Regions from separate parts of the Enterococcus salsurae genome, predicted to be linked through region 1. Evidence: predicted binding sites of a transcription regulator. Region 1 holds the regulator's gene; the other holds the start of a gene.
What was found. Region 1 encodes LexA, which represses DNA repair genes until DNA is damaged. Its sites were predicted from a motif close to CNAACANNTGTTNG; they were not measured.
Positions count from the first base shown of each region.

Region 2: the regulator LexA is predicted to act here: its motif matches at 4,345-4,358, upstream of uvrB (excinuclease ABC subunit UvrB).

Region 1 covers NZ_BAAHWY010000005.1:69,298-85,224, reverse strand. Annotated here, with positions in the region: gene ACYVRS_RS12595 (PBP1A family penicillin-binding protein) at 1-588, shown strand, start outside; gene nth (endonuclease III) at 608-1,267, opposite strand; gene ACYVRS_RS12585 (DnaD domain protein) at 1,292-1,993, opposite strand; gene ACYVRS_RS12580 (RidA family protein) at 2,088-2,468, opposite strand; gene ACYVRS_RS12575 (Fur family transcriptional regulator) at 2,465-2,899, opposite strand; gene cysK (cysteine synthase A) at 3,064-3,993, opposite strand; gene ACYVRS_RS12565 (NUDIX domain-containing protein) at 4,235-4,693, opposite strand; gene tkt (transketolase) at 5,131-7,128, opposite strand; gene ACYVRS_RS12555 (DUF896 family protein) at 7,227-7,469, opposite strand; gene lexA (transcriptional repressor LexA) at 7,595-8,224, shown strand; gene ACYVRS_RS12545 (HMG-box domain-containing protein) at 8,351-8,560, shown strand; gene ACYVRS_RS12540 (adenine phosphoribosyltransferase) at 8,628-9,140, opposite strand; gene recJ (single-stranded-DNA-specific exonuclease RecJ) at 9,152-11,452, opposite strand; gene ACYVRS_RS12530 (lipopolysaccharide assembly protein LapA domain-containing protein) at 11,624-12,058, opposite strand; gene ACYVRS_RS12525 (SDR family NAD(P)-dependent oxidoreductase) at 12,071-12,859, opposite strand; gene rnz (ribonuclease Z) at 12,861-13,799, opposite strand; gene ACYVRS_RS12515 (DUF456 domain-containing protein) at 13,872-14,447, opposite strand; gene obgE (GTPase ObgE) at 14,623-15,927, opposite strand, start outside.
Region 2 covers NZ_BAAHWY010000002.1:91,792-107,718, reverse strand. Annotated here, with positions in the region: gene ACYVRS_RS04760 (hypothetical protein) at 1-840, shown strand, start outside; gene ACYVRS_RS04755 (hypothetical protein) at 846-1,160, shown strand; gene ACYVRS_RS04750 (amino acid ABC transporter ATP-binding protein) at 1,275-2,012, opposite strand; gene ACYVRS_RS04745 (amino acid ABC transporter substrate-binding protein/permease) at 2,014-4,170, opposite strand; gene uvrB (excinuclease ABC subunit UvrB) at 4,440-6,431, shown strand; gene uvrA (excinuclease ABC subunit UvrA) at 6,445-9,261, shown strand; gene ACYVRS_RS04730 (carboxylate--amine ligase) at 9,568-10,821, shown strand; gene ACYVRS_RS04725 (amino acid racemase) at 10,825-11,535, shown strand; gene rapZ (RNase adapter RapZ) at 11,651-12,541, shown strand; gene ACYVRS_RS04715 (gluconeogenesis factor YvcK family protein) at 12,538-13,539, shown strand; gene whiA (DNA-binding protein WhiA) at 13,576-14,511, shown strand; gene ACYVRS_RS04705 (matrixin family metalloprotease) at 14,732-15,229, shown strand; gene ACYVRS_RS04700 (hypothetical protein) at 15,249-15,927, shown strand, end outside.

The DNA of each region.
Region 1 (15,927 bases):
AATGCGCGAATCGATGGCTTGTATCAAGCTGGCAAAACTGGGACATCCAACTACACCGATGACCAATTGGCCCAATTAGACACGTCAAATGGGGCTTATCCAGATATCACTTTTGCAGGCTATACACCTTCCTATTCACTAGCAGTTTGGACAGGGTACAATGACAAAATGACCCCAATCACAGATAGCAGCACCCATGTGGCGTCTGATGTTTACCGAGAGTTGATGCGCTTTGTTTCCTCTTCCGTAGAAAACACGGACTGGACGATGCCTGATGGCCTCACACGTATTGGCAATGAACTTTACTTGGCTGGATCGTACACACAACCAAGCTATTCATCAACAAGCAGTTACAGCAGCAGTTCTTCTTCTGAAACGACTGAACCATCTTCTGAAAGTTCAGAATCAACGGAATCTAGTTCTTCTGAAGAATCGATTCCTTCGTCTAGCAGTGAGGAACCACCTGCCTCTTCTACACCTGAGACGACACCAAGCAGCAGCGAGGAAAGTACACCATCCTCTTCTGACAACGGCGAGTCCTCTGCACCACCATCACCACCAGAATCAAGTGAAGATACAAATGAATAATAAAAAACCAGCAAATCCTTCACGATTTGCTGGTTTTTGCTTTCATTCTGATTTTCCCCTCTTGACACATGGCGAGCAATGGACAGCTGTCACACTTTGGTGATCGTGCCGTGCAATGATATCGGCCAAAGAAAATCATCGAGTGATGGGTTTTGACCCAAAGAGATTCAGGAATTTTTTTCATCAATGTCTGTTCGACTTCGACCACATTGGCATCCAAGCGGCAGATCCGCAATCGTTTTGACACGCGTTCAACATGGGTATCGACAGCGATTGCCGGTATCCCGAAAGCATCACCCATCACCACATTGGCCGTTTTGCGACCGACGCCTGGCAAAGAAACCAAATCTTCTCTGCTATGGGGTACCTGGCCATCAAATCGAAGCAAGAGTTCACCTGCACAAGCCTTGATGTTCTTGGCTTTATTGCGGTATAAACCAATTGATTTGATTTTATCGATGATCCCTTCCATTGGTGCTTCGCTTAACGCTTCCGGCGTCGGATACGCAGAAAAAAGCGCTGGTGTGACCTTATTGACCGACACATCAGTGGCTTGCGCACTGAGTATCACAGCGATCAGCATTTCAAACGCATTGTTTGAAACCAGCTCGCCATGGGCTTCCGGGAACATGTCGAACATCGTTTCTACCGCTTGCAGTGTTTTCTCTTTACTGATCATCTTTCTCTTTGGCCACTCCTCTTATTATTCGCCTTCCAGCCAGTTGTGCATAGGGATCTTCGGTGCTGGTCCCTCCTCTTGCTGCAACGAATCTTTTTGTAAAAATTGTTTTTTGCGTCGTTTTTGTTCTTCTTCGACTTGCGCTTTTGACGTGATATTCTTGCGTTCCCATGACAGCAAGATCCGATCGATATAATTCAAACTGTAAGCTTGATTCAACACCGCTTCTCGTAGCGCAAGCTGCACCAATTCGGGTTGATAGTGATCCTCTTCTAACCACTGGCTGATCCGCTGGTATTCAATGGCCGACAGTGGCCGTCCGAATTCACCTTCAAATAACTGATAAAGATTGCGTACCTTTTCTTCATTTGTTTGTGCTGCTTGTTTGCTTGCTTGCTGCTTCAACAATGCTTCTAGCCGACCATAGATGCCGGAAAAATCATAATAATCGGTCATTTTTCCAAAAGAATCTTTTTTGGCATCCAGCTTGATGATATTTTTCTTCAACAATTGGTTGAGCCAATGATAAATTTCTTTCTGGTCACTCCCCATAACAGCTGCAATCTCACGCAAATCAGGGAAATCATTTCCTTGTTCATGAAACCGGAATAATTGCAGCCATAACAGAAATTCATCATTGGACAAGCCTAGCTGATGATAATGATCCAGCAACATATTGGAGATCGTCGTTTGTCCTTTTGCTAAATAATCCTCTAACGAGATCACTGAACATCCTCTTTTCTATTCTAAGACATGTATCGGTTGATTCATCAAAAAAGGGACTGCGCCAACAAAGCGTTCGTCCCCTATCGTTCTTTATTTACGCTTTAACAGCCGCAATGATCTCGACTTCAACCAATACGTCTTTCGGCAGGCGGGCAACTTCGACCGCTGACCGAGCCGGCAACGTTTGATCAAACAAGGTTGCATAGGTATTATTAAATGGCACGAAATCATTCATATTTTTTAAGAAACAAGTTGTTTTGACAATTGCATCTGGTGTCAAATCAGCCGCTTCTAATATGGCACGAATATTTTTCAGTACTTGCTGCGTTTGAACTTCGATCGTGGTACCTACCACTTCACCTGTTGTAGGGTCCAATGGTACTTGACCAGAAGCAAATAAAAATCCATTTGCGATTTTAGCCTGTACATAAGGACCAATCGCTTGCGGTGCTTGATCTGTCGAAATAATTTTCATGATTGATCTTCTCCTTTACAATCGGAACAAAGTCCATATACTTCTAAGCGATGGTTATTGATTTGATAGCCGGTTAATTTAGAAGCTGCCATTTCAACATCTTCTAATCCCGGATAATAAAAATCGGCGATCTTGCCACAATTTTGACAAATCGCATGGTAATGTTGTTCCGTCGTAAAATCAAAACGACTCGACGAATCGCCATATTTCATCTCTTTGACAAAGCCGATTTCCGTGAATAACCTTAAATTATTATAAACCGTCGCGACGCTAATACCAGGAAAATGTACTTCGATCGCACGGTAAATCTCCTCAGCGGTCGGATGGGCATCGTGGCTGGCTAGAAATTCTAAAATAGCTACTCGCTGCGGTGTAATACGAATATTTTCGTGTTTGAGCTTTTTGATTGCTTCATCATAAATCGTACTCACAGGAGTTCCTCCATTTCTCTTATCCTTCCTATCATACTATGTAAATAACAAAAATTCAAACAGCTTTCCTTTATTTTTGGTCTTTTCCGATACTTTATTTCACAAACAGCTGCTTTTTATTTCGATAAGAAAAGCAGGCATTTGTTTGCCTGCTTTTCCCTGTATCAATCTTCGAACTGATATAAAGCTGTAGATAGATAGCGTTCCCCATTGTCTGGTACGATGGCTAAGACTTTCTTGCCTGGCCCTAGATCTTTGGCTACTTTTAAAGCGGCGTGGATCGCAGCGCCTGAAGAAATACCAACCAAAATTCCTTCTTGACGCCCAACGGCACGGGCTGTTTCCATTGCTTCTTCACTTGATACGGCGATTGCTTGATCAAAAATATCCGTGTCCAAGACCTTCGGCACAAAACCAGTACCGATCCCTTGGATTTTGTGGGGACCAGGTTGACCGCCTTCCAGAATCGCGGATTCAGCTGGTTCAACACCATAGATTTTCAAATCAGGATAGACCCGTTTTAATTCTTTTCCTGCACCGGTGATCGTTCCGCCAGTACCGATCCCAGCAACAAATGCATCTAACCCTTTTGATTCGAAGGCATCCTCGATTTCTTTACCAGTCGTTTTCTCATGGATCTCTGGATTCGCTGGATTGTCAAATTGCAGTGGCATGAAATAGCCATCTTGGGCTGCAATTTCTTTGGCTTTATTGATAGAACCTGTGATTCCTTCTGAGCCTGGTGTCAATACCAGTTCAGCCCCATATGCTTGAACGATTTTGCGTCTTTCGATACTCATGGTTTCTGGCATTACTAGCATAACTTTATAGCCCTTAGCAGTACCGATCATGGCCAATCCAATCCCAGTATTGCCCGAAGTCGGCTCAATGATCGTATCACCAGGTTTAAGTGTCCCGTCTTTTTCCGCTTTTTCGATCATGGCTAAAGCGATCCGGTCTTTGACACTGCCTCCTGGATTGAAAAATTCTAATTTAACATAGACATCTGCCGAACCCTCTGCCACAATACGATTTAATTTGACGATAGGTGTATGTCCGACCAATTCATTGATTGATTGATAGATTTTTGTCATTGAAAATCCCTCCAATTCTTATGTCCATTCTACCGAAAAAATCAAGGGATTGCGAATAAAAAGTAAGCACTTTCGAGAAAAGTTAAACCAAATCAGCTCTATCCAATCTGTTACATCTCTTTTATTGCATCAATGACTATTTAACTTTAGCAGTTTTACATCGTTTTAATCGTGTAAGCGAGTCATAAAAGCATTTAAAACTATTCCTCTTAGTTACATCATTTTTGAAGCACTATTTACTTTACTCTTTCATATTCTTTTTAATGAAATACAAAGTCAAAGTTTTATACATTTCATTTGTCATAGGAAAATTTTTCAGATTTTTACTATCAACCCAATCATATTGTTGATGTTCTGGATGCCATCGAATTTCATTATCCTTTGTGATAAGTGAAAAATTAAACTGTCGAGTTTTCTCATTCTTTTTGCTGTAGTAATCAAAATACCCTAAGTAGGCTGTGACAGCTATAACTTCAAGGCTGGTTTCTTCATAAAGTTCTCTTTTGACAGCAAAGCTTAAAGTTTCATTTTTCTCCACTTCTCCACCAGGTATTTCAAACATATTTGGATATGAATCGTTAGGTAATCGTTGTAATAACAAGATACGACCATCGTTTTCTACAAAAGCACCTACTACAAACTTATCTACTTCATGCTTTCTAGCTTCTTCAAATAGATAATCATATGTATCTCTATGCATAAAATCCCTCCACGAATGTTTTATCATTACTTTGTACTCAAAAAGACGGATAAATATCATGCATTGCTATCTTCTTTATAATAGTTAATACCTGATATATTCAATCTTTCATTACGCGTTTGTAAAAACAATATTTGAACTATATGCACGGTTGTTATGACCAAATGCAAAGTTAGCTTACCAAATCCTCAACCACAAAGAAAGTTATCGTCATATTTTACAAAAAAGAGCATTATATATTTATTTTTCTGATTTTTTATTGATTTAAAATGAAAATACATATAAATGGGGGGCTCTCGTGAATAGATTTTTTAAGAGCGCATAATCAACCAATTTTTACCAGAATACAACCTACTTTTTTTAACACATACGCAAAAAAACACACCCGAAATTCATTAAAACTTGAATTTCCGTGTGTGTTTATTATTTCAACAAAATTAGTTGATTGATTTAAATGTATCGACTACATTCTCAACTGTAAAGCCAAATTCTGCTAAGACTTTGTCCCCAGGTGCAGAGGCGCCAAAATGATCAATGGCGATCACTTTGCCTTTACAGCCTAAGTAACGATCCCAGCCAAATGGTGAAGCTGCTTCGATCGCTACGCGTTTCTTGACTGCTTTAGGCAAGACGCTTTCTTTGTATGCTGCCGATTGAGCTTCAAATAAATCGAAACTTGGTAAGGATACAACGGCAACATCGATGCCTTCTTCTGCCAATTTTGCTTGTGATTGTACAGCTAAGTTGACTTCAGAACCTGTTGCGATCAAGATTCCTTCTGGTTGTTCACCTTTTTGTTTTGCGATCACATAGCCGCCTTTTGCGACTTGTTCATCAGCGTGTTCTTTTGTTCCTTCGATGACTGGCAAGTTTTGACGGCTCAAGACTAAAACAGTTGGTTTGTCCGTAGTCGTCATGGCCAATTTCCAAGCTGCACGGGTTTCATTGCCATCAGCTGGTCGGATCACTTGGACATTCGGGATACAGCGGACACTGGCCAATTGTTCGATTGGCTCATGGGTTGGTCCATCTTCACCGACTGCTACTGAGTCATGGGTCAAGACATAGATGACTGGTGCATGTTGGATCGCAGACAAACGGACTGCTGGGCGCAAGTAATCCACAAAGACAAAGAATGTTCCGCCATAAATGCGTGTTCCACCGTGCAATTGGATTCCATTCATCGCTGCGGCCATCGCAAATTCACGCACACCGAACCAGATGTTGCGGCCTTCATATTGGCCAGGTTCAAAATCTTTTTCTGCTGCGACCATTGTGTTGTTAGAACCAGATAGATCGGCTGAACCGCCCCATAAACTTGGAATCGCTTTTGATAGAGATTGGATCATTTCTTTACTAGATACACGGCTGGCTTGTGAACTGCCGACTTCATAGCTTGGCAATGTTGCATCCCAGTCACTTGGTAATTCGCCTGCGAACGCTTTTGTGAATTGATCTGCCAACTCTGGATACGCTGCTTGATACGCCTTGAAGGTCTCATTCCAAGCCGCTTCTGCTTTTTGTCCTTCATCGATCATTGTTTCTTTGAAACGGGCAGCGACTTCTTCAGGTACGGTGAATTCAGGATATTCCCAGCCGTAGATCGCTTTGGCTGCAGTAATGCCATCCGCCCCGATCGGTGCACCATGCACTGCTGAAGTGCCTTGGTTCGGTGCGCCATAGCCAATAACTGTCTTGATTTCGATCAACGTCGGTTTATCCGATTCAGTTTTCGCTTCTTCGATCGCCGCAGAGATCGCATCCAAATCATTGCCGTCTTTGACCAAAATATGCTGCCAGCCATAAGCTTCGAAACGTGCGCCGACATTTTCAGTGAAGGCTTTTGATGTTGGTCCGTCTAAGGAGATGTCATTTGAATCATATAAAACGATCAATTTATCTAGTTTCATATGGCCCGCCATTGACGCTGCTTCTTGGGAAACACCTTCCATCAAATCTCCATCGCCGCAAAGTGCGTACGTATAATGGTCGATGACATTATAAGCGTCACGGTTATAGGTTGCAGCTAAATGGGCTTCAGCCATCGCCATCCCCACGGCCATTGCGATACCTTGGCCTAATGGTCCAGTCGTTGCTTCCACACCATCTGTATGGTCAACTTCAGGGTGCCCTGGTGTACGGCTGTTCCACTGGCGGAAGTTTTGCAGATCATCCACGGTCACATCGTAGCCGGATACATGCAATAAGCTGTATAACAATGCGGAGCCATGTCCTGCGGATAAGACGAAACGGTCGCGATCGACCCAGTTTCTAGATGTAGTTGGATTGACCTTTAAATGTTTGGTCCAAAGCGCATAGGACATAGGTGCTGCACCCATCGGTAGACCTGGGTGACCTGAATTCGCTTTTTGGACAGCTTCAATACTTAATGTACGCAATGTGTTGACGCCTAATTGATCGATTTTATCAAACAATGAGAGTTCCTCCTAATTTAGGTTTTTTTTACCTTTATTACTTATTCTCAATTATACGTGATTTCTCTATCGATTACAATAGATTGGAAAGGATTTCACTACTCCCTGCCGTGAAGTCCTTTTTGCTTTTGGATTTCTTTTAATTTTTCTGGCGTGACATCGGTTCCTTCTGGGTCAACGATCTTCATGCCTTCGATATGGTGTCGCATCCCACCGCGAAAGGCTGTTAAATACTCTTCTCGCAAGATTTTTTGTTCTTTTGCTTCAGCATCTGTCAGACCTGTACTTTTTTTCTTTTTTGCCAATGCATTGATGCGCGCTAATTTCTCTGGTGATAACATCTTCGTCACTCCTTTACCCTTGATTTTACTACAACTTGCGCTATAAAAACAATAGGACAAAAAGCGAACATTTGTTTGAATTATTGACAATCCTATGGTACACTTTAGTTATTAAATGAAAGAAGGTGTCAGTTTTGGCAAAACGAACAGAAAATCGACAGATCGAAATTCTTAAGTTTATTCATACACGTGTCACTGAAAAAGGTTATCCGCCGACTGTTCGCGAAATTGGCGAAGCCGTTCAGTTATCTTCCACTTCAACTGTTCATGGTCATTTGTCCCGACTTGAAAAAAAGGGCTTGATTTTAAGAGATCCAACGAAACCTAGAGCGATCGAATTGACCGCTTCCGGTCTTGAAAAGATCGATGTTCAACCAGCTTCGATTCCAATGCTAGGGATCGTTACAGCCGGCGAACCGATTTTAGCTGTCGAAGAAGCATCAGACTTTTTTCCGATCCCGCCTGATTTAGCCAATAGTTCTGGCAGCTTGTTCATGCTGACGATCCGTGGTGAAAGTATGATCAACGCTGGCATCCTCGATGGGGACCAAGTCATCGTCCGCAAGCAGTCTAGTGCCCAGAACGGAGATATCGTGATCGCCATGACGGATGAAGACGAAGCGACTTGCAAACGATTCTTTAAAGAAAAGAACTATATTCGTTTACAACCAGAGAACGATTATATGGATCCGATCATCCTCAATGATGTCACGATTTTAGGACAAGTTGTTGGATTATATCGACATTTTTTATGACCAATATGCGCTATATCAATGAAATCTTCGAATCTTCGAAGATTTTTTTCTTTCCTCTTTACAAAGCGAACAAACATTCGTATAATAGTTATACAAACATTAGTTCGTATATAAGGAGTGAACAAGATGAAAGCTATTCGTCGATTTGGTTTTGTTTTATTTATATTATTGGTGGGTATTATTATTGGTTATTTTGGCGTACTTAGTGCAGTTTTGATTTTTTGTCCTCTAACGATGCTATGGTTCATGTTGTGGGACGAAAAGAAATTCCGACAAGCTGAACGCAAACGAAATAGACATTACTACGATCATGATATCTATCGCTACGAACCATAACCCTTCCCTTCGATCACAAGGCTCCCTTGATTATAATAAAAAAAGTCGGACATCACGTCCGACTTTTTTAATATTCCATCAATGTTTTGATTTCGACACCTTGGATTTTATCTCTGCCATGAAGATCCATCAATTCAATCAAGAAGGCACAGCCAACTACGACACCACCTAGTTTTTCGACCAATTCAATGGTTGCTTTGATTGTACCGCCAGTTGCCAATAGGTCATCACATATCAACACGCGTTGGCCTGGTTTGATGGCATCTGCATGCAGCGTCAATACATCTACACCATATTCTTTTTCATATTCAGCTTCGATGGTTTCACGAGGCAATTTGCCTTTTTTGCGTACTGGCGCAAAACCGACACCCAATTGATAAGCAACGGGACAGCCGACGATAAAGCCGCGCGCTTCTGGTCCGACCACCATATCGATTGATTTTTCTTGCGCATATTCAACGATTTGCTGTGTCGCATAACGATATGCTTCGCCATCCGCCATCAAAGGGGAAATATCGCGGAAAATAATGCCTTCTTGAGGGTAATCCGGAATACTCGCAATATAATTTTTTAAATCCATGTTTTTTCCTCCTAAGATATCAACCATTGTTTTAAGGTCGATAAATCACTCATTAATAAAAATTCTTCTGTCTTGATCATTTGCTGCCTTTGTTGATATATACGACTATCCGTTAATGGATGATTTGCAGGGGCAGCATTTTTTTTCAAAACGCCATCTTGTATTGTAACAAATTCCAGCTCAGAAAACACCTGAATCATAAAAATTAATAATTTTTCGGGTAATTTTAAGAAATCCGCAATGCTTTTCAGTTTATAGCGGACATCTAATTGTGCTTGCTGCTGAATCAGCTTGAAAAACCGACTGTATTGATCACGGGAACCAACACCATCTACATAGGCGTCTTCTGGAGAAAGCAGAACGAAATCGATGCGGTTGACAGTCAATGCATCAACGATTTCTTTGATGATCTGCGGCTCTGTCGGGCAATCCAAAAACGCGATTTCCTGGAACCCGCCGTCATGATACAGATCGATCAATGCTGGCAATGTATCAAATACTGTCAGCATTGGCGCCAGCCGTTGTGCCTCAGGTGCTGGTTTTTTCTGGAATGAGATGCATAATGTCTGTTTGCCAAAAGATACGCCTTGACGGTTGCGTTTTGAGCGGTAATCAAATAGTTGAAACCCTTCAACTGCAAAGTCTTCCAACATCAATTGCGGTTTTCTATTGCCATTCCATTCGTTGATCGTCAGTTGGCCGACCAACGATAAATGATCATTGGCAAATTCCGGTGCTTCAGCACCGAAACCAAAGCCGATCACATCTAATTGATTCGATGCAGCATCTTCCATGACCAACTTCAAATGCTGATTGTCTGATCCGATTTGGCGGGCATTTTTGGTGTTTAAATCTTTGATCAAGAATTTAGGCAATGGATTGCCCAGTCCGAATGGTGCCAATAACTTCAATGTCTCGATCAATTGGATCGTCACATCCGCCAAAGGCAGTGTATCATCGATTTGCAATGGAATACCTTGACGCAAATCGATTCCCTTAGATTGGACATACTGATTCATTCCTGTTTGCAGCAGATCCAGATCATCCGTGGGAATGGTCAAACCTACTGCTGCATGATGACCGCCAAAACTGACGAACAGGTCTTTCATCGTTGACAGCATCTCAAATAGATTCAAGGCAGCGACACTGCGACCTGATCCTTTAGCGATTCCTTGGTCTTTTTTGGTCAAGACAATCACGGGACGACCTGTTTGCTGCATCAGACGGCCAGCCACGATCCCTAAGACGCCTTCATGCCAGTTATCCCCCACCACCAGATGGACCTCGTTTTCGGGGTGGATTCTTTGTTGGGCTTCTTTCATGATTTCTTCAACAAAAGACTTGCGTTGTTGATTGATGACATCTAATTCGTGGGCGAGTTGTCTCGCTTCTTCCTGGTCGAAAGTCGTCATCAATGTCACTGCCGGATTAGGATCTTTTAACCGACCGATGGCATTCAATCTAGGCCCGACAGAAAAACCGATATCCGTTTCAGTTACTTGCTGCTTATTGACGCCACTGATCGACAGCAGCTCATTCAATCCGATTCGATCGGACTGTTGGATCATTTTCAACCCATTGCTGACCAAGATCCGGTTCTCATCGGTCAAAGAAACCATATCTGCGATCGTACCGATCGCAACTAAGTCCAGCAATTCCAATGGTACTTCTTCCAATAATGCACAAGCAGTTTTGAAGGCAACCCCCACACCAGCCAAATCACCGAATGGATACTGTCCTTGCGGGTGTCGTGGATGAATGATCGCATAGGCGTTGGGCAGCGTGTCCGGCAATTCATGGTGGTCTGTAACGATCACGTCGACACCTTGTTGTTGGGCATAAGCAATCGCCTCATGTCCTGATACACCATTATCCACTGTCACGATCAATTGAATACCTGAAGCGATTTTTTCTTTATAGACCTCTAGATTGGGCCCATACCCATCTGTGAAACGGTTTGGCAAATATGTGCTGGCTTCAGCACCAAGCAATTCCAATGTTTCTTTTAACACAGTGGCACTCGTGATCCCGTCGGCATCATAGTCTCCATAAATCAAGATCTGCTCTTCATTGATGATTGCTTCATGGATCCGTGCTACCGCCTTTTCCATATCATATAACAAAAAGGGATCATGTAATCTATCTAAATCAGGACGCAAAAAAGCAGCTAACGCTTCGGCGGACCGAATCTTTCGTTGCCACAATAAACGACCAATTTGTTCGGGAATATTATTTGTTTGTATTATTTCCTTAAACGCTGGGGATAGCTCAGTCACTTCCGGCTGGACCCACAGAAAATTCGCTTGTTTCACCAAATCACTCCTAACACGCTCATTATATCAAACCTCAGACAAAAATGGAAAACAAGCTAAAAAACCACGCCTTATCTTTCTGGCAATAGGTTTAGATCAATGCGCTGTCTTCGCCTTTTGACAATAGAAAGTCGTGGTTTTGCTATTTCATCCTCTATTCAAATTCAACGATTAAGCTTGAGAATCGAAAGATTTCATTTCATCTGTTTCATCTGTCGAACGCGTCTGCACAGCCTCTTCGAACAATGGTGTTTCCTGATTGCTCAGCTGTTTTTCTCTTGCTGCCAACTCCGCTTGTTTGTTGTTAAACTCGCGTTCCAAGCTTTCCCGTTGTTCTTTGAGGACTTGATCGTTCTCCGTTTGATATTTGGTAAGACTTTTACGTAGTTCCTTCAACTCTTTTTTTTGACGGAACATCGCTGTTGTTGATACCAGCAACAAAATCAAGGCTCCCAATAATGCAGAACCAATGATGACCAAAATCAATGGAGATTGGATAGTTGTAAAACCAAAATTTATGGGTACCGTCATATTATTTGCCACTGCGAATAACACAACCACCAAAATCAATAAAATACCAACAATGACCCGCCATTGATTTTTCATCTGTTTCATCTCCTATTTTTTGTTAAATAAACTCCCTGCCATATAATCTCCGACACTAGGAAACAACGTGTATAGTTTCGCTGCGGCACCAAAAATATGCGGTCGATTGATTTCTCGTTTAGGATGGATCATGTTTTTGACAATCGTTCGAGCTAGTTTATTCGGCTCCAACACGATACTGCCCAAATTCGCCAAATAATTACCGCTTGGATCTGCTTGATCAAAAAAGGCAGTTTCAATTGGTCCTGGATTGACCGTTGTGACATGGACGCCAACTGGTTTCAACTCCAAACGCAAGGCATTAGAAAAACCAATCACCGCAAATTTAGTTGCAGAATAGACAGCCGTTTTTGGTGTCGCGATTTTTCCAGCGATCGAGGCAACATTGATAATATGACCAGCTTTTTGCTCAGCCATCTGAATGGCGATTTTTTGGGTCAAGACCATCATGCCTAACACATTGACCTCGAACATTTGGTGAAAAATCTCTGAATCCATCTTTGTAAACTCTTGGAAGATCCCATAACCTGCATTGTTGACCAAAACATCTACAGGACCGACTTCTTCATTGATGCGTTCCACTAGGCGATCAATGCTTTCAGGATTGGCAATATCTAATTGAAATGCGAAGGCTTCTTTACCGCTTAATGCCATACATTGTTCTTTGACTTTGCCGATCAAATTGATCCGGCGGGCGCAAGTAACGACAATTGCCCCCTGTTTCGCAGCTTCATAACAAATTTGTTCGCCTAAACCTGCCGAACCCCCAGTGACAACCACGACTTTATTTTCTAAATTCATACTAAACGTCCTCTCCAGCAAAAGGAATATCGACAATATCGAAATCTTTTACGATCAAGGTATTGGGAAACTTCTCTTTGGCTTCATTCGCTAAATCAGTAATGTCTTTGCCTACATATCGGGCACTGATATGGTTCAATAACAATTTTTTCACGCCAGCATCAGCTGCGACTTGGGCAGCTTGATATGTCGTAGAATGAAAATAAGCCCTGGCAAGCTTTGCCTCTGCCTTATTAAAGGTGCTTTCATGCACAAGTATATCCGCGCCTTCGGCAAGGGTGACTGCATTGCGGCATAAACGGGTATCTCCTAAGATTGCCACGATTCGGCCTTGTTTATCCTGTCCGAGATACTCAGATCCATCGATCACCCGACCATCTTCTAGCGTGACCACTTCACCTTTTTTCAAACGACCAAAAACCGGTCCGGGTTTCAATCCTAAGGCCAAAAGCGCATCAACTTGTAATTCACCCTTATGGCTGGCTTCAACGATGCGATAGCCAAAACTTTCTATTCCGTGATCAAGTCGTAGACAAGATACTTCGAACTGCTGGTCTTTGAACAGCAAGCCTTCTTCCTCGATCTCGATCAAGCGTAAAGGATAGCTGACTTTTGTTTGTGAAATACGCAAAATCGTATAGACGAAATCTTTGATGCCTTTTGGGCCATAGATTTCTAATGGTGTATCGCCACCTTGAAAAGAACGACTGCTGATCAACCCTGGTAATCCATAGATATGATCACCATGCAAGTGGGTAATAAAGATTTTTTCAATTTTACGTGGGCGAATCGTTGACCGCAAAATTTGCATTTGCGTGCCTTCGCCACAGTCAAACAACCAAACCGCGTTGCGTTCATCCAACAACCGCAGGGCTGTACTTGTAACATTCCGATGTTTTGCGGGCACACCCGCGCCTGTGCCTAAAAATTCTAATTCCATGTGCTTCGTTCCTTTCATCTCTCCACAATTTTAGCGGAAAAGAGAGCAATATGCAATCGAAGGTTCCATGGATCAGTGCGTGTCATTTTGCGTGTCGTTTTGGTCATGAGAATTTTTCCAATCCTCTTGCGCACGGACCCGCGCTTGTTCTTCAACCTCTTTGGCTTTTTCGATTTCTGTTTCGACTTCGTCATAATCAAAGCGTGAAATATCGCCGCCTAATTCTTGCATGATCAATTGATTCAATGGCCGATTGTCGTCTTCATCCGCCAGCAGCAGCAGACCCGTATCGCCTACGCCGATTTGTTGTCCAACATGTTCAAACAATACTTGGGCATTTTGGATCTCCTTGGCATCTCTGCTGGCACCGATCATACTACCGCCAAACCAGCCCAGCATAATACCTAGCGGGCCGCCAAGAATGCCAACTAACATCCCGATCAACCCACCGGTGGAGGTTTTGTTGCTGCCGGTAAAATCAAGAAAATCTTCGATCTTGAATTGATGGACACCTGTATTGGTATGGGTCAAGACCGCCATCTGTTCTCCTTTGATGCCTCGGCTCGCATGCAGCTTTTTGACCTCGGAAAAAGCTTGGAAAGCCTTCGCATTGGCATCAAAATTCATTACGATCACACGTTTTGGCATGAAAATCACTCCTATTCATTTTTATGGATCTCTTTTATTTAACAGTATATGATTTAGGCAAAAAAATAAACCAAAAAGACTGCAATTCACTGTTTTCTTATCGAAAACGAGTGTTTTGCAGTCTAAAGTGATAGATCATCTTGTTATTTTGTTAAACTCAGGTTCAAACAAAGGCCTATTCAACAAATTCAAATTCAAATTCGCCGATGCGAACGATATCGCCGTCCTTGGCACCTCGTGCCCGTAAGGCTTCATCGACACCTAATCCACGTAATTGACGGGCAAAGCGCATGACGGTTTCATCGTGATCAAAATTCGTCATTTGGAACAGTTTCTCGATTTTATCGCCGCTTAATACCCATGTTGCATCCGGTTCACGATCGATTTGGAAGACAGGTTCATCTGATTTGAAGCCATATTGTACCACATCTTCTTCAATTTCTTCATCGTATAACAAGAATTCTGGCGTTACTTCAATCAAATCAGCTGTTGCGTTCAACAGGCTGTCGATGCCTTTTCTCGTGACACCGGAAATTGGGAAGATCATTGGCCCTTCTGCAAATTCATCCGTCTGTTCTTTGGCTAATTGTTCTTTGAACAAAGCTAGGTTTTCTTCAGCATCCGGCATATCCATTTTGTTGGCCACAATAATTTGCGGTCTTTCCAACAAACGCAAGTTATGCGTGGACAATTCATGATTGATCGCCAAGTAGTCTTCATACGGATCGCGCCCTTCCATCCCACTCATATCGACCACATGCAAAATCACTCGTGTCCGTTCGATATGGCGTAAGAATTGCGTCCCTAGTCCAACACCTTGTGATGCGCCTTCGATCAGTCCAGGCAGATCAGCCACAGCAAAGCTCCGGCCATCTGATGTGGTGACCATCCCTAAATTCGGCACCAATGTTGTAAAATGATAGGCGCCGATTTTTGGCCGTGCAGAGGAGATCACAGACAATAATGTCGATTTCCCAACTGAAGGAAATCCAACCAACCCAACATCTGCTAAGACTTTCAATTCTAATTCGATTTTTCTTTCTTGACCTGGTTCACCATTTTCTGCTAATTCTGGTGCTGGATTTTTTGGTGAAGCAAAACGCGTATTGCCGCGTCCACCACGACCGCCTTTAGCGATCACAAGCGTTTGGCCTTGCTCGATCAAATCTCCCAATAAAGCGCCGGTCTCTGCATCTCTGACAGTCGTGCCTTGAGGGACTTTGATGTAAGTATCTTCGGAACCGCGGCCATGCATGCCTTTACTCATTCCGTTTTCACCCGGATCTGCTTTGAAATGACGATTAAAACGAAAATCCATCAACGTGCGCAGTCCTTCATCGACCATCAGTACGACATCACCGCCTTGACCACCATCACCGCCGGCAGGTCCACCATCGGGTACATATTTTTCTCTGCGGAACGCGACCATACCGTCGCCGCCTTTACCCGCTTTCACATCGATCGTTACTTGATCTAAAAA
Region 2 (15,927 bases), on a different contig from region 1:
GTGGTCAACTTATATGCGTATCAAGATTATCTGCGGGAGGATGCGCTCGAAAAATATCGTTACTTGTGGTATGAGATGGGACAAGAAAATTTGCACTATGATTCTTTTAATCAGCAAGCGTCTCTGCGTTTCCTAGGCAAAGACGATTTCTATCCACTCATAGCCAAAAATAGCAACCAAGAACAGGTAATCTATACTTTACGTAATCGCTTTTTATTTGATCAGCGTACACAAACCCAGGTGGCCAGTAATGATTTGAATGCCTATGCGTTTTCTGCAAATATGTATGACCCTAATCAGCAAGTCAACACCTATGATGATTTAGTCGATTATTTGAATGGATTAGGTGATTTGAAGCAAGTGACGCTAGCCGCTACCTTAAAAAATGACCAAGCCCCAAGTTCAGTCAGAGAAATCGTTGGGGATTTGACTGTCCAACATTATACGATTGCTTATCAGTCGGGCAGCAACTTTGGCTATTCTGATGTGATGGTTCAACAAGTGTCAGCAAACAATTATGATCAGCAAGTTTTGACAGCAGTGGAAGAAGGGATCGCCTACCTGAATGATCATTTCGATATTTATGGTAATCTAGGCTGGGATAGTGATGAAAATATGCGTTTCCTTAATAATAGCCTTCATCCGATTCAACTACACGATTTTCAAGATCTGCAAAGCTATGTTGAAGAAAATGGTGTGAAGGTACATGCGGTGTTGCTCACCGGTACTGGCACAGAACTGGCTGACTGGCTGCAAAAACAAACATCCATGATCATGCGCGTGCAAGTAAGACAAGTCCAAGATGTAGTGATACAACAAGTAATCACGATAGGAGGATAATATATATGAAAAAAATGGATCATGATGGGCATATACTGTCAATCATCATAAAAGGATATAGCTTACTCTATTTGTTCTATTTTGCATGCATCCGATTTTTGTTTTCGACCATTACAAATCTTACTGTTTCTCTTGTCGATAGGCCAGGTGATGCGGCTGCTGGAAATGGATTTTTTTATTATCTATTCAATCCTATCCTGTTGATCATTTGTATCATAGGTATTGCTCTTTTGGCCTGGCGAGACAAAAGTTGGCTGAAAGAATTGGTTTATCCAATTATCGTATTGCTTTTAGTCTGTGGCAGTGTATATATACTATAAAAATAAGATGCAGAAGGCTTAACAGACGATTCAAACAAAAAAACATGCCCAAAAGTGAAGCGACCGCCAAAAGTTAGACTAAAAATCTAACTTTGGCGGTCGCTATTTTTATGATCAAATATTCAACACTTTGTCTAAGAAATCTTTGGTTCGTTCGTTCTTTGGATTGGAGAAGATCTGCTCTGGTGTGCCATCTTCTAAGAAGTTTCCGCCATCGATAAACATCACTCGATTGGCTACTTCTTTGGCAAATCCCATTTCATGGGTCACGATAACCATCGTCATGCCTTGTTTCGCTAACTTTTTCATGACATTTAAGACATCGCCGACCATTTCTGGATCAAGGGCGGAGGTTGGTTCATCGAACAACATCACATCCGGATTCATGGCCAATGCCCGAGCAATGGCGACCCGTTGTTTTTGTCCGCCGGAAAGATTGTCCGGATACATATCCTTTTTATCCGCAAGGCCGACAGTTTCTAATAAACGAACAGCATCTGCTTCCGCTTCTTTGCGTGTCGATTTTTTAAGATCCATTGGCGCTAAAATAATATTTTCCAACACAGATAAATGAGGGAAGAGGTTGAAATGCTGGAATACCATTCCGATATGCTGGCGAACAGCGTTGATATTGGTATTTTTGTCCATCAAATGAGCGCCATCGATAATGATATCGCCGCTAGTCGGTTCCTCTAATCGATTCAAACAACGTAAGAAGGTTGATTTACCGGAACCAGAAGGACCAATCACACAGACCACTTCGCCTTCTTCGATGGATACATTGATATCATTCAAGACTGTATTGCTGCCAAATTTTTTGACTAAATTTTCAACTAAGATTTTTTCTTTCATCTTACTTCACCTTCTTTTCTAAAACTTTGGCAAGTTTCGTTAAAGCAGTGATAACCACAAGATACATGACTGCGATGATCAAGTAGACATACGTACTTTGTGTCGTACGGGCAACGATGATTTTACCGGTTTGCAATAGTTCTACCACACCAATAACAGAAATGATCGTGGTGTCTTTCAAGGAAATCACGAATTGATTTACGAAAGACGGAATCATGATTTTGATGGCTTGCGGCAGCACGATTTTTTGCATCGTACGCGTATAGGTCATGCCCAAACTACGGGAGGCTTCCATTTGTCCATTTGGTACAGCGTTGATTCCGCCACGAACGATCTCGGCAATATATGCACTGGCATTCAAGGTCAATGTGATCACCCCAGCTGCAAAGTCCGGAATGGTGATACCGATAGCATCGGAAAGACCAAAGAAGATAAAGAAGGCCAATACCATCATAGGAATACCACGAATGATATCTACATAAATTCCTGCAAAGACCCGCAGTGCTTTGATTGGCGAAACGCTAAAGAGGCCTAATATGATTCCAATCACTAAAGCTAAGGCAAATGAAATCAATGCGAGCAGCAATGTTTGCCATAAACCTTTTAGTAAAACCCCGTAATTGTTGCTGATCAAACCAGTGATCGTTGATTCATCGACTTTTTTCTCAGTGGCAGAACCATCTTGGATATATTTGCCGACGATCTGATCATACTCACCCGTTCGTTTCATTTCTTTTAACGCTTCATTAAACATCTCGATCAACTCAGGATTTTGGCCCTTTTTGACTGCAAAACCGTATTGTCCGCCGGTTTCCTTTTCAATCGGCGTGGTCAATTTTTGACCTTGCGCAATGGCGTAGCCAATCACTGGATAATCATCCATCATGGCATCGATCTGGCCGCCGCTTACTGCTGCATACAATTGATCAGCTGCATCGTAATATTTAATGGCGTAGCCGTATTTATCTTCGTTTGCGATCAAGAAATCAGCACTTTCCGTACCGACTTTTGCACCGACAGTTTTGCCATCTAGATCTTCATAGGAAGAAATATCTTCATTGCCTTCTTTGACAGCTAATTGAATCCCGCTTTCAAAGTAAGAATCTGAAAAGTCATAAGAGGCTTTTCGCTCATCTGTGATACTCATCCCAGCGATCATACCATCGGCTTGGTTGCCGTCTAACGCTTGCAAGGCACCTGAGAAACCGATGAAATTAAATTCAATATTGAAGCCTTGCATTTCGGCAGCTCTTGTCAATAAATCGACGTCGATACCGACATATTCATTGTCTTCATTTTGGAATTCAAAGGGTGCGAAAGCGGAGTCGCTAGCAATTTTGTAGACCTCTTTTTTTGGTTCTACTTTGACCAATTCGCTATCATCAGTCGCGGAACTATCTGCTGTACTAATGTATGTTGCAACGAGTTGATCATATTCGCCTGATTCTTTCAGGTGGGCAAGTCCAGCATTGAACTTTTCCAATAGTTCAGCATTTTGGCCTTTTTTGACCGCAAATCCGTATGAAGCACCAGCTTCTGGTTCACCAATCAACTTCATGGCTTCTCCATTGTTGATGGCATACCCTAGAACAGGGTAATCATCAAAGATTGCCACAACTGTGCCATTACGGACAGCACCATACAATCCGCTGGCATCATCATAATTCTTGATACTATAGCCATACTTGTCTTTGTTTTCTTCTAAGAAACGCGCACTCTCTGTGCCGACTTTCGCACCGACGGTTTCTCCTGACAAATCGTCATAGCTTGTGATGCTGTCGTTATCAGCAGCTACTGCCATTTGGATCCCACTGTCGAAATATGGATCTGAGAAATCAAAGGTTTCTTTACGCTCATCGGTAATACTCATCCCAGCGATCATGCCATCCAATTGATTTGATTGTACGCCTTGAATGGATGAATCGAACCCTAAAGGACGCAAATCAACAGCGAATCCCTGATCCTCTGCGATAGCATTCAGTAAATCAATATCGATCCCAACATATTCGTTGTTTTCATTTTGAAATTCGAAGGGCGCAAATGTTAAATCCGTTCCTATTTTATACGTTGTTTCCTCCGCGTTGGCTGACTTTGCTGAAAAAGCAAAGAAACTGATGATCAGCGCAACTAAAGCGAAGGCTCTATGTTTTCTGTTCAAGAAAATTCCCCCTTTAGCTGTAACGTATTTATAGATTATATGAATTTTTCAGGCAACACACAAGCTTTTAAGAAAAAAATCGTGACAAAGTGATGTAATTCTGACATTCAATGTGAGAAATGATAACATCTTAAGTATCTGTTAACCTGCTGAAAACAACAAAGCAAATGATAGCGAAAGTATGTTCGGTATGGTATAATTATTTGTGGAAAAGCGATGACGTTTTTTCTTTTTTTGTCATCCTTTAGAATATGTGAGGGGGAATGAAGATGATCGAAAGAACAACTTCCCACGAGTTTGATTTGGTTTCAAAATATCAACCAGCTGGTGACCAACCAGAAGCGATCCATCAATTGGTGGATGGTGTCGTCGGCGGCAAAAAAGCCCAAATTTTATTGGGGGCTACGGGTACAGGGAAAACCTACACAGTATCCAATTTGATCAAAGAGGTCAATAAACCGACATTGATCATTGCCCACAATAAAACTTTGGCTGGTCAATTGTATGGTGAATTCAAAGATTTTTTCCCCAATAATGCTGTTGAATATTTTGTCAGCTACTACGATTACTATCAACCAGAAGCGTATGTTCCTTCTAGTGATACCTATATTGAAAAAGATTCAAGTGTCAATGATGAAATCGATAAATTACGTCATTCCGCTACAAGTTCTTTGCTGGAACGCAATGACGTGATCGTTGTGGCGTCTGTCTCCTGCATCTTTGGTTTGGGTTCACCAGTCGAATACGCACGTCAGGTTGTTTCTTTGCGTGTCGGGATGGAGAAATCTCGGGATCAATTATTAAAAGAGATGATCGATATCCAGTTCGAACGAAACGATATCGATTTTCAACGTGGACGATTTCGGGTCCGGGGGGACGTGGTGGAAATTTTCCCAGCCTCAAGAGATGAGCGGGCTTTGCGTGTGGAATTTTTTGGTGATGAAATCGACCGTATTCGAGAAGTCGATGCGTTGACTGGAGAAATACTCAGCGATACAGAACATGTGTCGATTTTCCCGGCCACGCACTTTGTAACTAACGAAGATCACATGGAGCATGCGATCGCAACGATCCAAAGCGAGTTGGATGCACGATTGAAGGTCTTGCGAGATGAGAACAAATTATTAGAAGCACAGCGATTGGAGCAACGAACCAATTATGATATCGAAATGATGCGGGAGATGGGTTATACATCGGGGATCGAAAACTATTCTCGCCATATGGACGGCCGTAAAGAAGGCGAGCCGCCATACACACTGCTGGATTTCTTCCCAGATGACTTCTTGCTGGTGATCGATGAATCCCACGTGACCATGCCGCAGATCCGCGGTATGTATAATGGCGACCGCGCACGGAAGCAAATGCTAGTCGACTATGGATTCCGTTTGCCCTCCGCGTTGGATAACCGTCCGTTAAAATTGGAAGAATTTGAGGAACATGTCAATCAAATCGTCTATGTCTCTGCAACACCTGGCCCCTACGAATACGATCAAACCGATACAGTCGTCCAACAAATCATTCGACCAACCGGCCTATTAGATCCTGTCGTTGAGGTTCGACCGATCATGGGGCAGATCGATGATCTGGTGGGAGAAATCAATGAACGCGTCGAATTGAATCAGCGGGTCTTTGTGACAACCTTGACGAAAAAAATGGCCGAAGATTTGACGGATTATTTCAAAGAATTAGGCATCAAAGTCAAGTACTTGCATAGCGATATCAAAACATTGGAACGTACTGAGATCATCCGCGACCTGCGATTAGGCGAATTCGATGTCTTGATCGGGATCAACTTGTTGCGTGAAGGAATCGATGTGCCAGAAGTGTCGTTGGTAGCGATCTTAGATGCAGATAAAGAAGGATTCTTGCGCAGTGAACGTTCATTAGTCCAAACGATTGGCCGAGCGGCGAGGAACTCAGATGGAAAAGTGATCATGTATGCGGATAAGATGACAGATTCTATGCAACGGGCTATTGATGAAACATCCCGTCGCCGCAGCATTCAAGAAGCATATAATCAAGCGCATGGGATCGAACCCAAAACGATCATCAAAGAGATTCGCGACTTGATCGCTATTACCAAAGTTGCTGAAGAAACAGGTGAATACACGACAGCATCCTATGATGATTTGACCCGTGAAGAAAAAGCGACATTATTACTTAAACTAGAAAAAGAAATGAAAGATGCAGCGAAAGCATTAGATTTTGAAACTGCAGCTACTTTACGGGATACGATCCTTGAATTAAAAGCAGCAGATTAGAAGGAGATACATTATGGCAAATGATAAAATCGTGATCCACGGGGCGCGTGCCCATAATTTAAAAAATATCGATGTCACGATCCCTCGAGATCAATTGGTGGTGGTGACAGGTTTGTCGGGCTCAGGGAAAAGTTCCCTGGCCTTTGATACCTTATATGCAGAAGGACAAAGAAGGTATGTCGAGAGTCTATCTGCCTACGCCCGTCAATTTTTAGGCCAAATGGACAAACCTGATGTCGACAGTATTGATGGTTTGAGTCCGGCGATTTCCATTGATCAAAAAACCACAAGTAAAAACCCACGGTCGACCGTCGGAACTGTCACAGAGATCAATGATTATCTGCGCTTACTCTATGCACGGATCGGCCATCCGATCTGCCCCAATGACCATATTGAGATCACGAGTCAATCTGTAGAGCAAATGGTAGATGAAGTATTGGCATTGCCGGAAAGAACCAAAATTCAACTGATGGCCCCCTTGATCAACCAAAAGAAAGGCCAACATAAGAAAGTCTTTGAACGAATTCAAAGAGAAGGTTATGTTCGGATGCGCGTTGATGGAGAAACGTATGATGTGTCAGAAGCGCCAGAATTAGAAAAGAACAAAAAACATGATATAGCCATCATTATCGATCGTATCGTAGTCAAAGAAGGGATTCGTTCCCGATTGTTTGACTCATTTGAAGCAGCGTTACGATTGGCAGACGGTTATGCAATCGTTGATGTGATCGGTGAAAAAGAGTTGTTATTCAGTGAACATTATTCTTGTCCTTATTGTGGTTTCACAGTCGGCGAATTAGAGCCGCGATTGTTCTCATTCAATGCGCCTTTTGGTGCCTGTCCGGATTGTGATGGGTTAGGCATCAAATTAGAAGTCGATACCGATTTGGTGATCCCTGATACCACGAAAACATTACGTGAAGGGGCATTGCAGCCGTGGAACCCAATCAGTTCACAATATTATCCGCAAATGTTGGAACAAGCTTGTTTGGAATTCAATATCGATATGGATACACCTTTTGAAGAATTGCCAGAAGAGCACAAAGACATCATTTTGAATGGCTCAAACGGCGAGATTTTCCATTTTCATTACGAAAATGATTTTGGCGGTGTTCGCGACGTTGAGGTGGCTTTCGAAGGGGTTTTACCGAATATCAAACGGCGCTATCATGAAACCAATTCCGATTTTACCCGCGATCAAATGCGGTTGTATATGACAGAATTGACTTGTAAAACCTGTAAAGGCTATCGCTTGAATCCACAAGCATTATGTGTCAAAGTCAACGGCAAACATATTGGCGAGTTAAGTGAGCTAGCCATCAACAGCGCCTTGACTTTCGTGGAAGATTTGACATTGACAGAATCGGAACAAACAATTGCCAAACCAATCGTCAAAGAAGTCGATGATCGATTGAGCTTTTTAAAAAATGTTGGTTTGGATTACCTGACCTTAAGTCGGGCTTCTGGAACCTTATCTGGTGGAGAAGCACAACGGATTCGCCTAGCAACCCAAATCGGTTCCAACCTTTCTGGTGTCTTGTATATCTTAGATGAGCCTTCGATTGGGCTGCACCAACGAGATAATGATCGCTTATTGGACTCGTTGCGTAAAATGAGAGATCTAGGCAATACACTGATCGTGGTGGAACATGACGAAGACACCATGCGGGCAGCAGATTACTTGATCGATGTCGGACCAGGTGCAGGTCATGAAGGCGGTGAGATCGTAGCAGCTGGAACACCGGCGCAAGTAGCCAAAAACAAAAAATCACTGACCGGCCAATATTTATCTGGTAAGCGAAACATTCCGACACCTGCTGAACGCCGAACCGGCAATGGCAAACAGATTCGAATCACCGGCGCAGTTGAGAACAATCTCAAAAATATCTCAGTAGACTTCCCATTAGGAAAATTTGTTGCTGTCACAGGCGTCTCAGGCTCTGGGAAATCAACGTTGGTCAATGAGATATTGAAAAAATCTTTGGCACAAAAAATCAACCGCAATTCAAACAAACCCGGCAAATTTAAAACAATCACCGGTTTCGAAGACATCGAAAAATTGATCGATATCGACCAAAGTCCAATTGGACGGACACCACGAAGCAATCCAGCGACTTATACAAGTGTCTTTGATGATATCCGAGATTTGTTTGCAAAAACCAACGAAGCCAAAGTTCGAGGGTATAAAAAAGGCCGCTTTAGTTTCAATGTCAAAGGTGGCCGCTGTGAAGCATGTAAAGGTGACGGTATCATCAAAATCGAAATGCATTTCTTGCCAGATGTCTATGTTCCTTGTGAAGTATGTCATGGCAAACGTTACAATTCCGAAACCCTTGAAGTCCATTACAAAGGAAAAAATATTGCGGAGATTTTGGACATGACCGTCGAAGATGCCGTTGCATTCTTTCAACATATTCCGAAGATCCATCGCAAACTGAAAACGATCGTTGATGTTGGTTTGGGCTACGTGACCATGGGACAACCTGCTACCACATTATCAGGGGGAGAAGCGCAACGAATGAAATTGGCCAGCGAATTGCACAAAAATTCTAATGGCAAAAGTTTCTATATTCTTGATGAACCAACCACGGGTCTGCATACTGATGATATTGCCCGGTTGCTAAAAGTATTGGAACGTTTTGTTGATGCTGGAAATACGGTATTGGTGATCGAACATAATCTAGATGTGATCAAATCTGCAGATTATGTGATCGATCTAGGTCCTGAAGGCGGCGATGGCGGTGGCACGATTCTCGCAACTGGTACACCAGAAGATATAGCCTCGGTACCGGAAAGTTATACAGGACACTATCTGAAAAAAGTGTTGTAAAATCCGAGGATTATTCGATTGTTTCGTTAACAATCCTAAAGTTTAATTAATTATTAAACAATTATGAATTATTTAAACATTTCAACAAAGCCTCTTGAATTTGAAAATTTATTTGTTAGAATAGCAATAGGTATACGTATATTCTTACCGAATAAACTGCCTATAAGTTCTATCCGTTCAAAGTAGAGGAAAGCAGTCAAAGATATATGCTTTGATTGCTTTTTTCTTTGTGGTAAAATATGTCTATTGTAAAATGAACGACTTATACAATATTATTTAGAGTATCCAAAAGAGAGAGTGGTTTTAATGAGTCAGGACAAGTTTCTACCAATATTATTGGGTAGTGATATGAACGTATATGGGATGGCACGCGCCTTCCATGAAGCGTATGGCATTCAATCAGTTGCCTATGCAGGGACTGAATTGGCCCCAACACGCTTCAGTAAAATCGTGAAAGTAAATCAAGTCGATGGGTTTGACCATGATCCGGGTTTTTTTGATACTTTGGTCGATCTAGCAAAAACCACCTATCATGATCCCGAAGTACGCTATTTGCTGATTCCTTGCGGAGATGGCTATGCGGAACTTCTGGCAAAACACAAAGAAGCACTAAAGCCTTATTACACATTTATTGCCAATGATTATGCATTATTGAAACGACTGATCAACAAAGTTAGTTTCTATGAAGTCTGTGAAGAATTTGGTTTGCCCTATCCTAAGACGTTTATCTTAACGAAAGACTTGTTGACTGATGGTCAATTCAAAGAAGCGTTGCCTTTCGACTTTCCGGTGGCCTTGAAACCGGCCAATAGTGTCGCGTGGTTGTCTGTGGATTTTGAAGGCCGGAAAAAAGCTTTTATTATTGATAATCGACAAGAGTTTGACACAATCGTCTCGCGTATTTATCAAGCGGGCTATGAAGATGAAATGATTGTCCAAGATTTTATTCCAGGTGATGACAGCAACATGCGGGTCCTAAATGCCTATGTTGATGAAAACCATCATGTACGCGTAATGGCGTTGGGACATCCGCTATTAGAAGATCCAACACCAGGTGCTGTCGGTAACTACGTCGTGATCATTCCTGATGAGAATCAACAAATCTATCAAATGATCCGTAAGTTTTTAAAGGAGATCAATTATGTCGGATTTGCCAACTTTGACCTAAAATATGACCGACGAGATGGCCAGTACAAATTATTTGAAATCAACTTGCGTCAAGGACGCAGCAGCTTCTTTATCACATTGAGCGGCTTAAATTTGGCACAATTTTTGACAGAAGATCTCGTGTTTGACAAACCATATACGGATACTATTTATGGAAAAGCTGATACACCTGAAGCCAAATTATGGCTGGGTGTGCCAAAAAATATCTTCTTAGAATATGCCAAAGAAAATGAGGGCAAAGAACGGGCCAAGAAATTACTGGCGCAAGACCGTTGGGGAACGACTGTCTTTTATAAAAAAGATATGTCTCTCAAACGCTGGGTCTTGTTGAAGAGAATGTTTTACCTGTACAACAAACGGTTCAAAACATTTTTCTCTACGAAAGAAGGATAGTCGATGGAGAATTTCTTTAGTATTTTAGGTGGAATGGGTACGATGGCGACCGAAAGTTATGTCAGGATCTTGAACCAAAGAACCAAAGCACACAAAGACCAAGATTATTTAAACTATGTCCTGTTCAATCATGCGACTGTTCCTGATCGAACCGCATATATATTGAACGACCAATTAGAAAATCCAGTACCCTATTTGCTGGATGATATTGAAAAACAAAATTTGCTGCAGCCTGATTTTATCGTCTTGACCTGCAATACGGCACATTACTTCTTTGAGACGTTGCAAGCAGCCACACCGATCCCTATTCTGCATATGCCGCGTGCTGCTGCAGAAGCGGTCAAAGACCGAGGAATAACCGGCAAAGTCGCTTTGCTGGGAACAGAAGGCAGCATCAAAGCTGGGATCTACGAGAAAGAGTTGCGGGCGTTAGGCATCGATGTTTATCTGCCAAAGCTGTCGATCCAAAAGAAAGTCAATACGTTGATTTATGAGCGCATCAAAGAAAATGGCGATTTGGATCAAGCTCTTTACTTCGAGATTTTGCAAGAAGTGACGGAAAACATTGGTTGCGAAGCCGTGGTTTTAGGCTGTACAGAGCTTTCACTGATGGAGGAATTTACGGAAAACAATCCGTATCCTGTCGTTGATGCGCAATCGATCATTGTCGATCTGACAATCGAAAGAGCGTTGGCATTAAGAAAACAAGATTAGACGTTACGCAGGCGTTGGCTGATCCTTTTCAGCTGACGTCTTTTTGGTGCGCAAGTATTCCCATGATACACCCGGCATGATATAATAAAAGAGTTGGAGAAAGGAGTTTTGCGAAATGACTGAAGTAGATCATTTAGAATTAGTCATTATTACTGGAATGAGTGGGGCGGGTAAGACCGTCGCAATCCAGAGTTTTGAAGATATGGGGTACTTTTGTATCGATAATATGCCGCCAAGCTTGGTGCCTAAATTTTGGGAGTTGATCAAGGAATCTGGCAAAGTTACGAAGATTGCTTTAGTGGTAGATCTACGCTCTCGCTCCTTTTTTGAAGAAATCCAAAGCATGCTGATCGATATTGAGAACACCAATTTCATCGATACCCGCATGTTGTTTTTAGATGCTTCCGATAGTGAGTTGGTGTCACGTTACAAGGAAACCCGCAGAGCGCATCCTTTAGCCATGGATGGTTTAGTCACAGAAGGTATTCGCAAAGAACGTGCGATTTTAGAAGATTTGAAAACCCGTGCCAGTATCGTGATCGATACAACGACACTGACACCCAGACAATTAAGAGAAAAAATCAATCAAGAGTTCCGCTCTTCCCATGAAACAGGCTTTCGTGTGGAACTGCTCTCATTCGGTTTTAAATACGGTTTGCCGATTGACGCTGATATTGTCATGGATGTCCGTTTCTTGCCAAATCCGCATTATATTGCGGCGTTGCGTCCGCTGACTGGGAAAGATCAGCCCGTTTATGATTATGTGATGTCTTTTCCTGAAACCGAAGAATTTTATCAACGCTTTACAAGCTTGCTGCAAACAATCATGCCTGGTTACGTCAGTGAAGGGAAAAGCAGCCTGACGATCGCCATTGGCTGTACCGGCGGTCAACATCGATCAGTGGCGTTATCTGAACGTATAGGTGCGGCATTGGCAACTGAATATAAAGTCAATATCACGCACCGGGACAAAGATAAACGCAAAGAAACGGTGAACCGATCATGAAGATGAAAACTTACCGTATCAGAAAACCTAAAATCGTAGTAGTTGGCGGCGGCACTGGCTTACCAGTGATTTTGAAAAGTTTGCGTAATCAAGGGGTCGATATCACGGCTATCGTCACCGTGGCCGATGATGGCGGCAGCAGCGGTGAGATCCGCAATCTGGTCTCATCGATTTCACCTCCAGGCGATTTACGCAACGTCTTAGCTGCGTTATCAGATATGCCGCAACTGTATAATGATATCTTTCAATATCGCTTTAAAGCAGAAGATAAGTTTTTGGCCAACCACGCCTTAGGCAACCTGATTATTGCGGCTATTGCAGAAATGCGCAGCAGTACCTATGAGGCAATTCAAATTTTATCAAAAATCATGCACATCGAAGGACAAGTCTATCCTTCATCTGATTTGCCTTTAGTGCTGCATGCGGTCTTCAAAGATGGAACGGAAGCCGTAGGAGAGTCTAAAATTGCTCTCGACCGCAAAACGATCGATCATGTATTTGTCCGCAATCAAGAGAACAATGACCTCCCTAAAGCTGCCCGCAAAGTGGTGTCATCGATCATGGATGCCGATATGATCGTCTTAGGCCCAGGAAGCTTGTTCACCAGCATTTTGCCGAATCTGATGATCAGCGAAATCGGTAAAGCATTATTGGAAACAAGTGCTGAAACCGTCTATATCTGCAACATCATGACACAAAAAGGTGAAACTGAGTATTTTACAGATGCCGATCATGTCCGGATACTGCACCAACATTTAGGCAAACCTTTTATTGATACAGTTTTGGTCAATACAGAGAAAGTACCTGAAGGTTACATGGACCCTGAGATCTATGATGAGTATTTGGTGCAAGTCAAGCATGATTTCAAAGGCTTGAGGGATGAGGCGTGCCGAGTGGTTTCTGCCGATTTTCTGGCATTAGAAAACGGCGGGGTATTCCATGATGGCGAAAAAGTCATCGAGGAATTGTTGCGTATCGTCTATGCCGCTAAGATCTAGTTTTTTTGTGTGTAATTGAGAAAGGAAGGGATCAACATGTCCTTTGCCGCTGAAGTAAAAAAAGAATTGACGACATTAGAAGTCCATCGCGAACATGCCAAAGCTGAGTTGGCTGCCTTGATTCGCATGAATGGATCGCTGAGCATCAACAATCAGCAGTTCGTGCTCAATGTGCAAACCGAAAATGCCGCGATCGCTCGTCGGATCTATTCATTGCTGAAAGATCATTACGATGTACGCAGTGAATTGCTGGTGCGACGAAAAATGAAATTGAAGAAAAACAACGTGTACATCGTTCGTTTGAAACAAGATACTAAGCGGGTTCTGTTGGATTTAGATATCATGGATGGGCTGATGTTTAATAGTCATGTGTCGGATGAAATCATGGGGAATACGCAAAAAATGCGGTCTTATCTCCGGGGTGCTTTCATGGCTTCTGGTTCGATCAACAACCCGGAAACCAGCCGATATCATTTGGAAATCTACTCGATCTATGAAGAGCACAACCAGGATATTTGCGATATGCTGAATGCCTATGGCTTGAATGCCAGAGCCTTGGAGCGCAGAAATGGCAGTATCGCCTACTTGAAAGGGGCAGAGAAAATCGCTGATTTTTTGACCTTGATCGGGGCAACCAATTCTATGCTGAAATTTGAGGATGTGCGGATCGTGCGGGATATGCGGAATTCTGTCAATCGCTTGGTCAATTGCGAAACGGCCAATATGAATAAAACCATAGACGCAGCTTCCAAACAAATCGATAATATCGAATTTATCCAAAATCGAGTAGGTCTGCAAGCCCTGCCGGATAAACTGCAAGAGATCGCGGCTTTACGGTTGGAACACCCAGAAGTCAGCTTGAAAGAATTGGGGGAGATGATTCCTTCCGGCGCAATCTCAAAATCAGGGATCAATCACCGCATTCGCAAAATCAATGAATTTGCGGATCGTTTACGGGAACAAGTGAGTTAAAATAATCGTTATCAAAAGAGATGCTTTGATAGAATCTATGAGAAAATATAAATAGAATATTATCGCTGACTTTACTTCTGATTTCATAGAAGTAAAGTCTTTTTTTATTTTTGCAAGTTTTATTTTAATTTTAACAAATAAAATACATATTGATAACGCTTTCTTTTTTCGTTAAAATAAATATGTAATTATTCAGAAAAAAGAAAAGTAGATGTTTTTTATGAAGAAGTTTGCTTTTTTGTGTCTATTTTTATTAATTGGACTTCAGTTTGGAGCAAAAAATGTGAATGCTTATGTTTTGAACAATCAGAATGTTGGCTACACGTGTCAGTACAACAATTTGTCATCAGCTAATGGGTACACTACTAACTTGAACAAAGCCACTGCTTGGAATTATGATGGTACAAGAGTTTATGTGAAATCTTCTTCTTCAGGTAAGATAAATATTTATCAAGGGGTAGTTAATACAGATAATGGTACTTACGGAGTTTGTTACTATAATACTAACTCTGAGAGTGATATCCGATATTATAAAGCTTTTATAAATGCAAATACAGCTACAAGAAATGAAACTGTTGTCCATGAAGTTGGTCATGCTATTGGTTTGAGTCATACCCAAGAGAAAAATAATTCAATTGCAGTGATGAGAGCACTTGGGTTCAATAATAAGGCATATCCACTCTCGGATGATAAGTCCGGTATGAATAAAAAGTATTAAAGAGAAGGAGGAAGAAATAGTGAAGAAGTTATCATTGATTTTTATGATGATTATTTTGATTGTTGCAGGTATTGGTAGATGGAATTGGTATGAAAGTATATCAAGCAAAGGAGACCGACATAATGTAAATCAAGAAGATTCTTATGACAATGGAAGAGATGAACACCTTTTTGGTAAACATATGTATCTTGATGCTAAAGTGGATGAGTTTGATCATCTAGAAGATGTTGAAGCTACTGCGGACGAAATCGTGGTTGCAAAAAAAATAGCGCAAGATGAACCCACGATTTTATATGGGAAAGAAGACAGAATCGACATTGCTTATACCTTATCGACATTTCGAGTGCAAAAAAGTATCTCTGGTGATCAACTTAAACAGGGTGAAACATTTACGATGCTTGAGAACGAGGCTTATGATAAAAAGCAAGACGTCACTTATCATATCGTCGGCTATAATCTAATTGATGAAGAGAAAGATTATCTTTTGTTCTTAAGAAAATCTGAAACAGATCCATATTATATAGTTGCTGGGATAAATTATGGGAAAGTTGATTTAGAAAGAGAGCAGACAGATTATCCGGAGATTCTTAGAAAATCAAGTACAGAATATAGTAAAGAAATAATATCTGCCTATAATCACCAGGAGCAAATTCGTCAAGAAGCAAAAAATAAATATGCAGCAACTATCAGTGAATTTA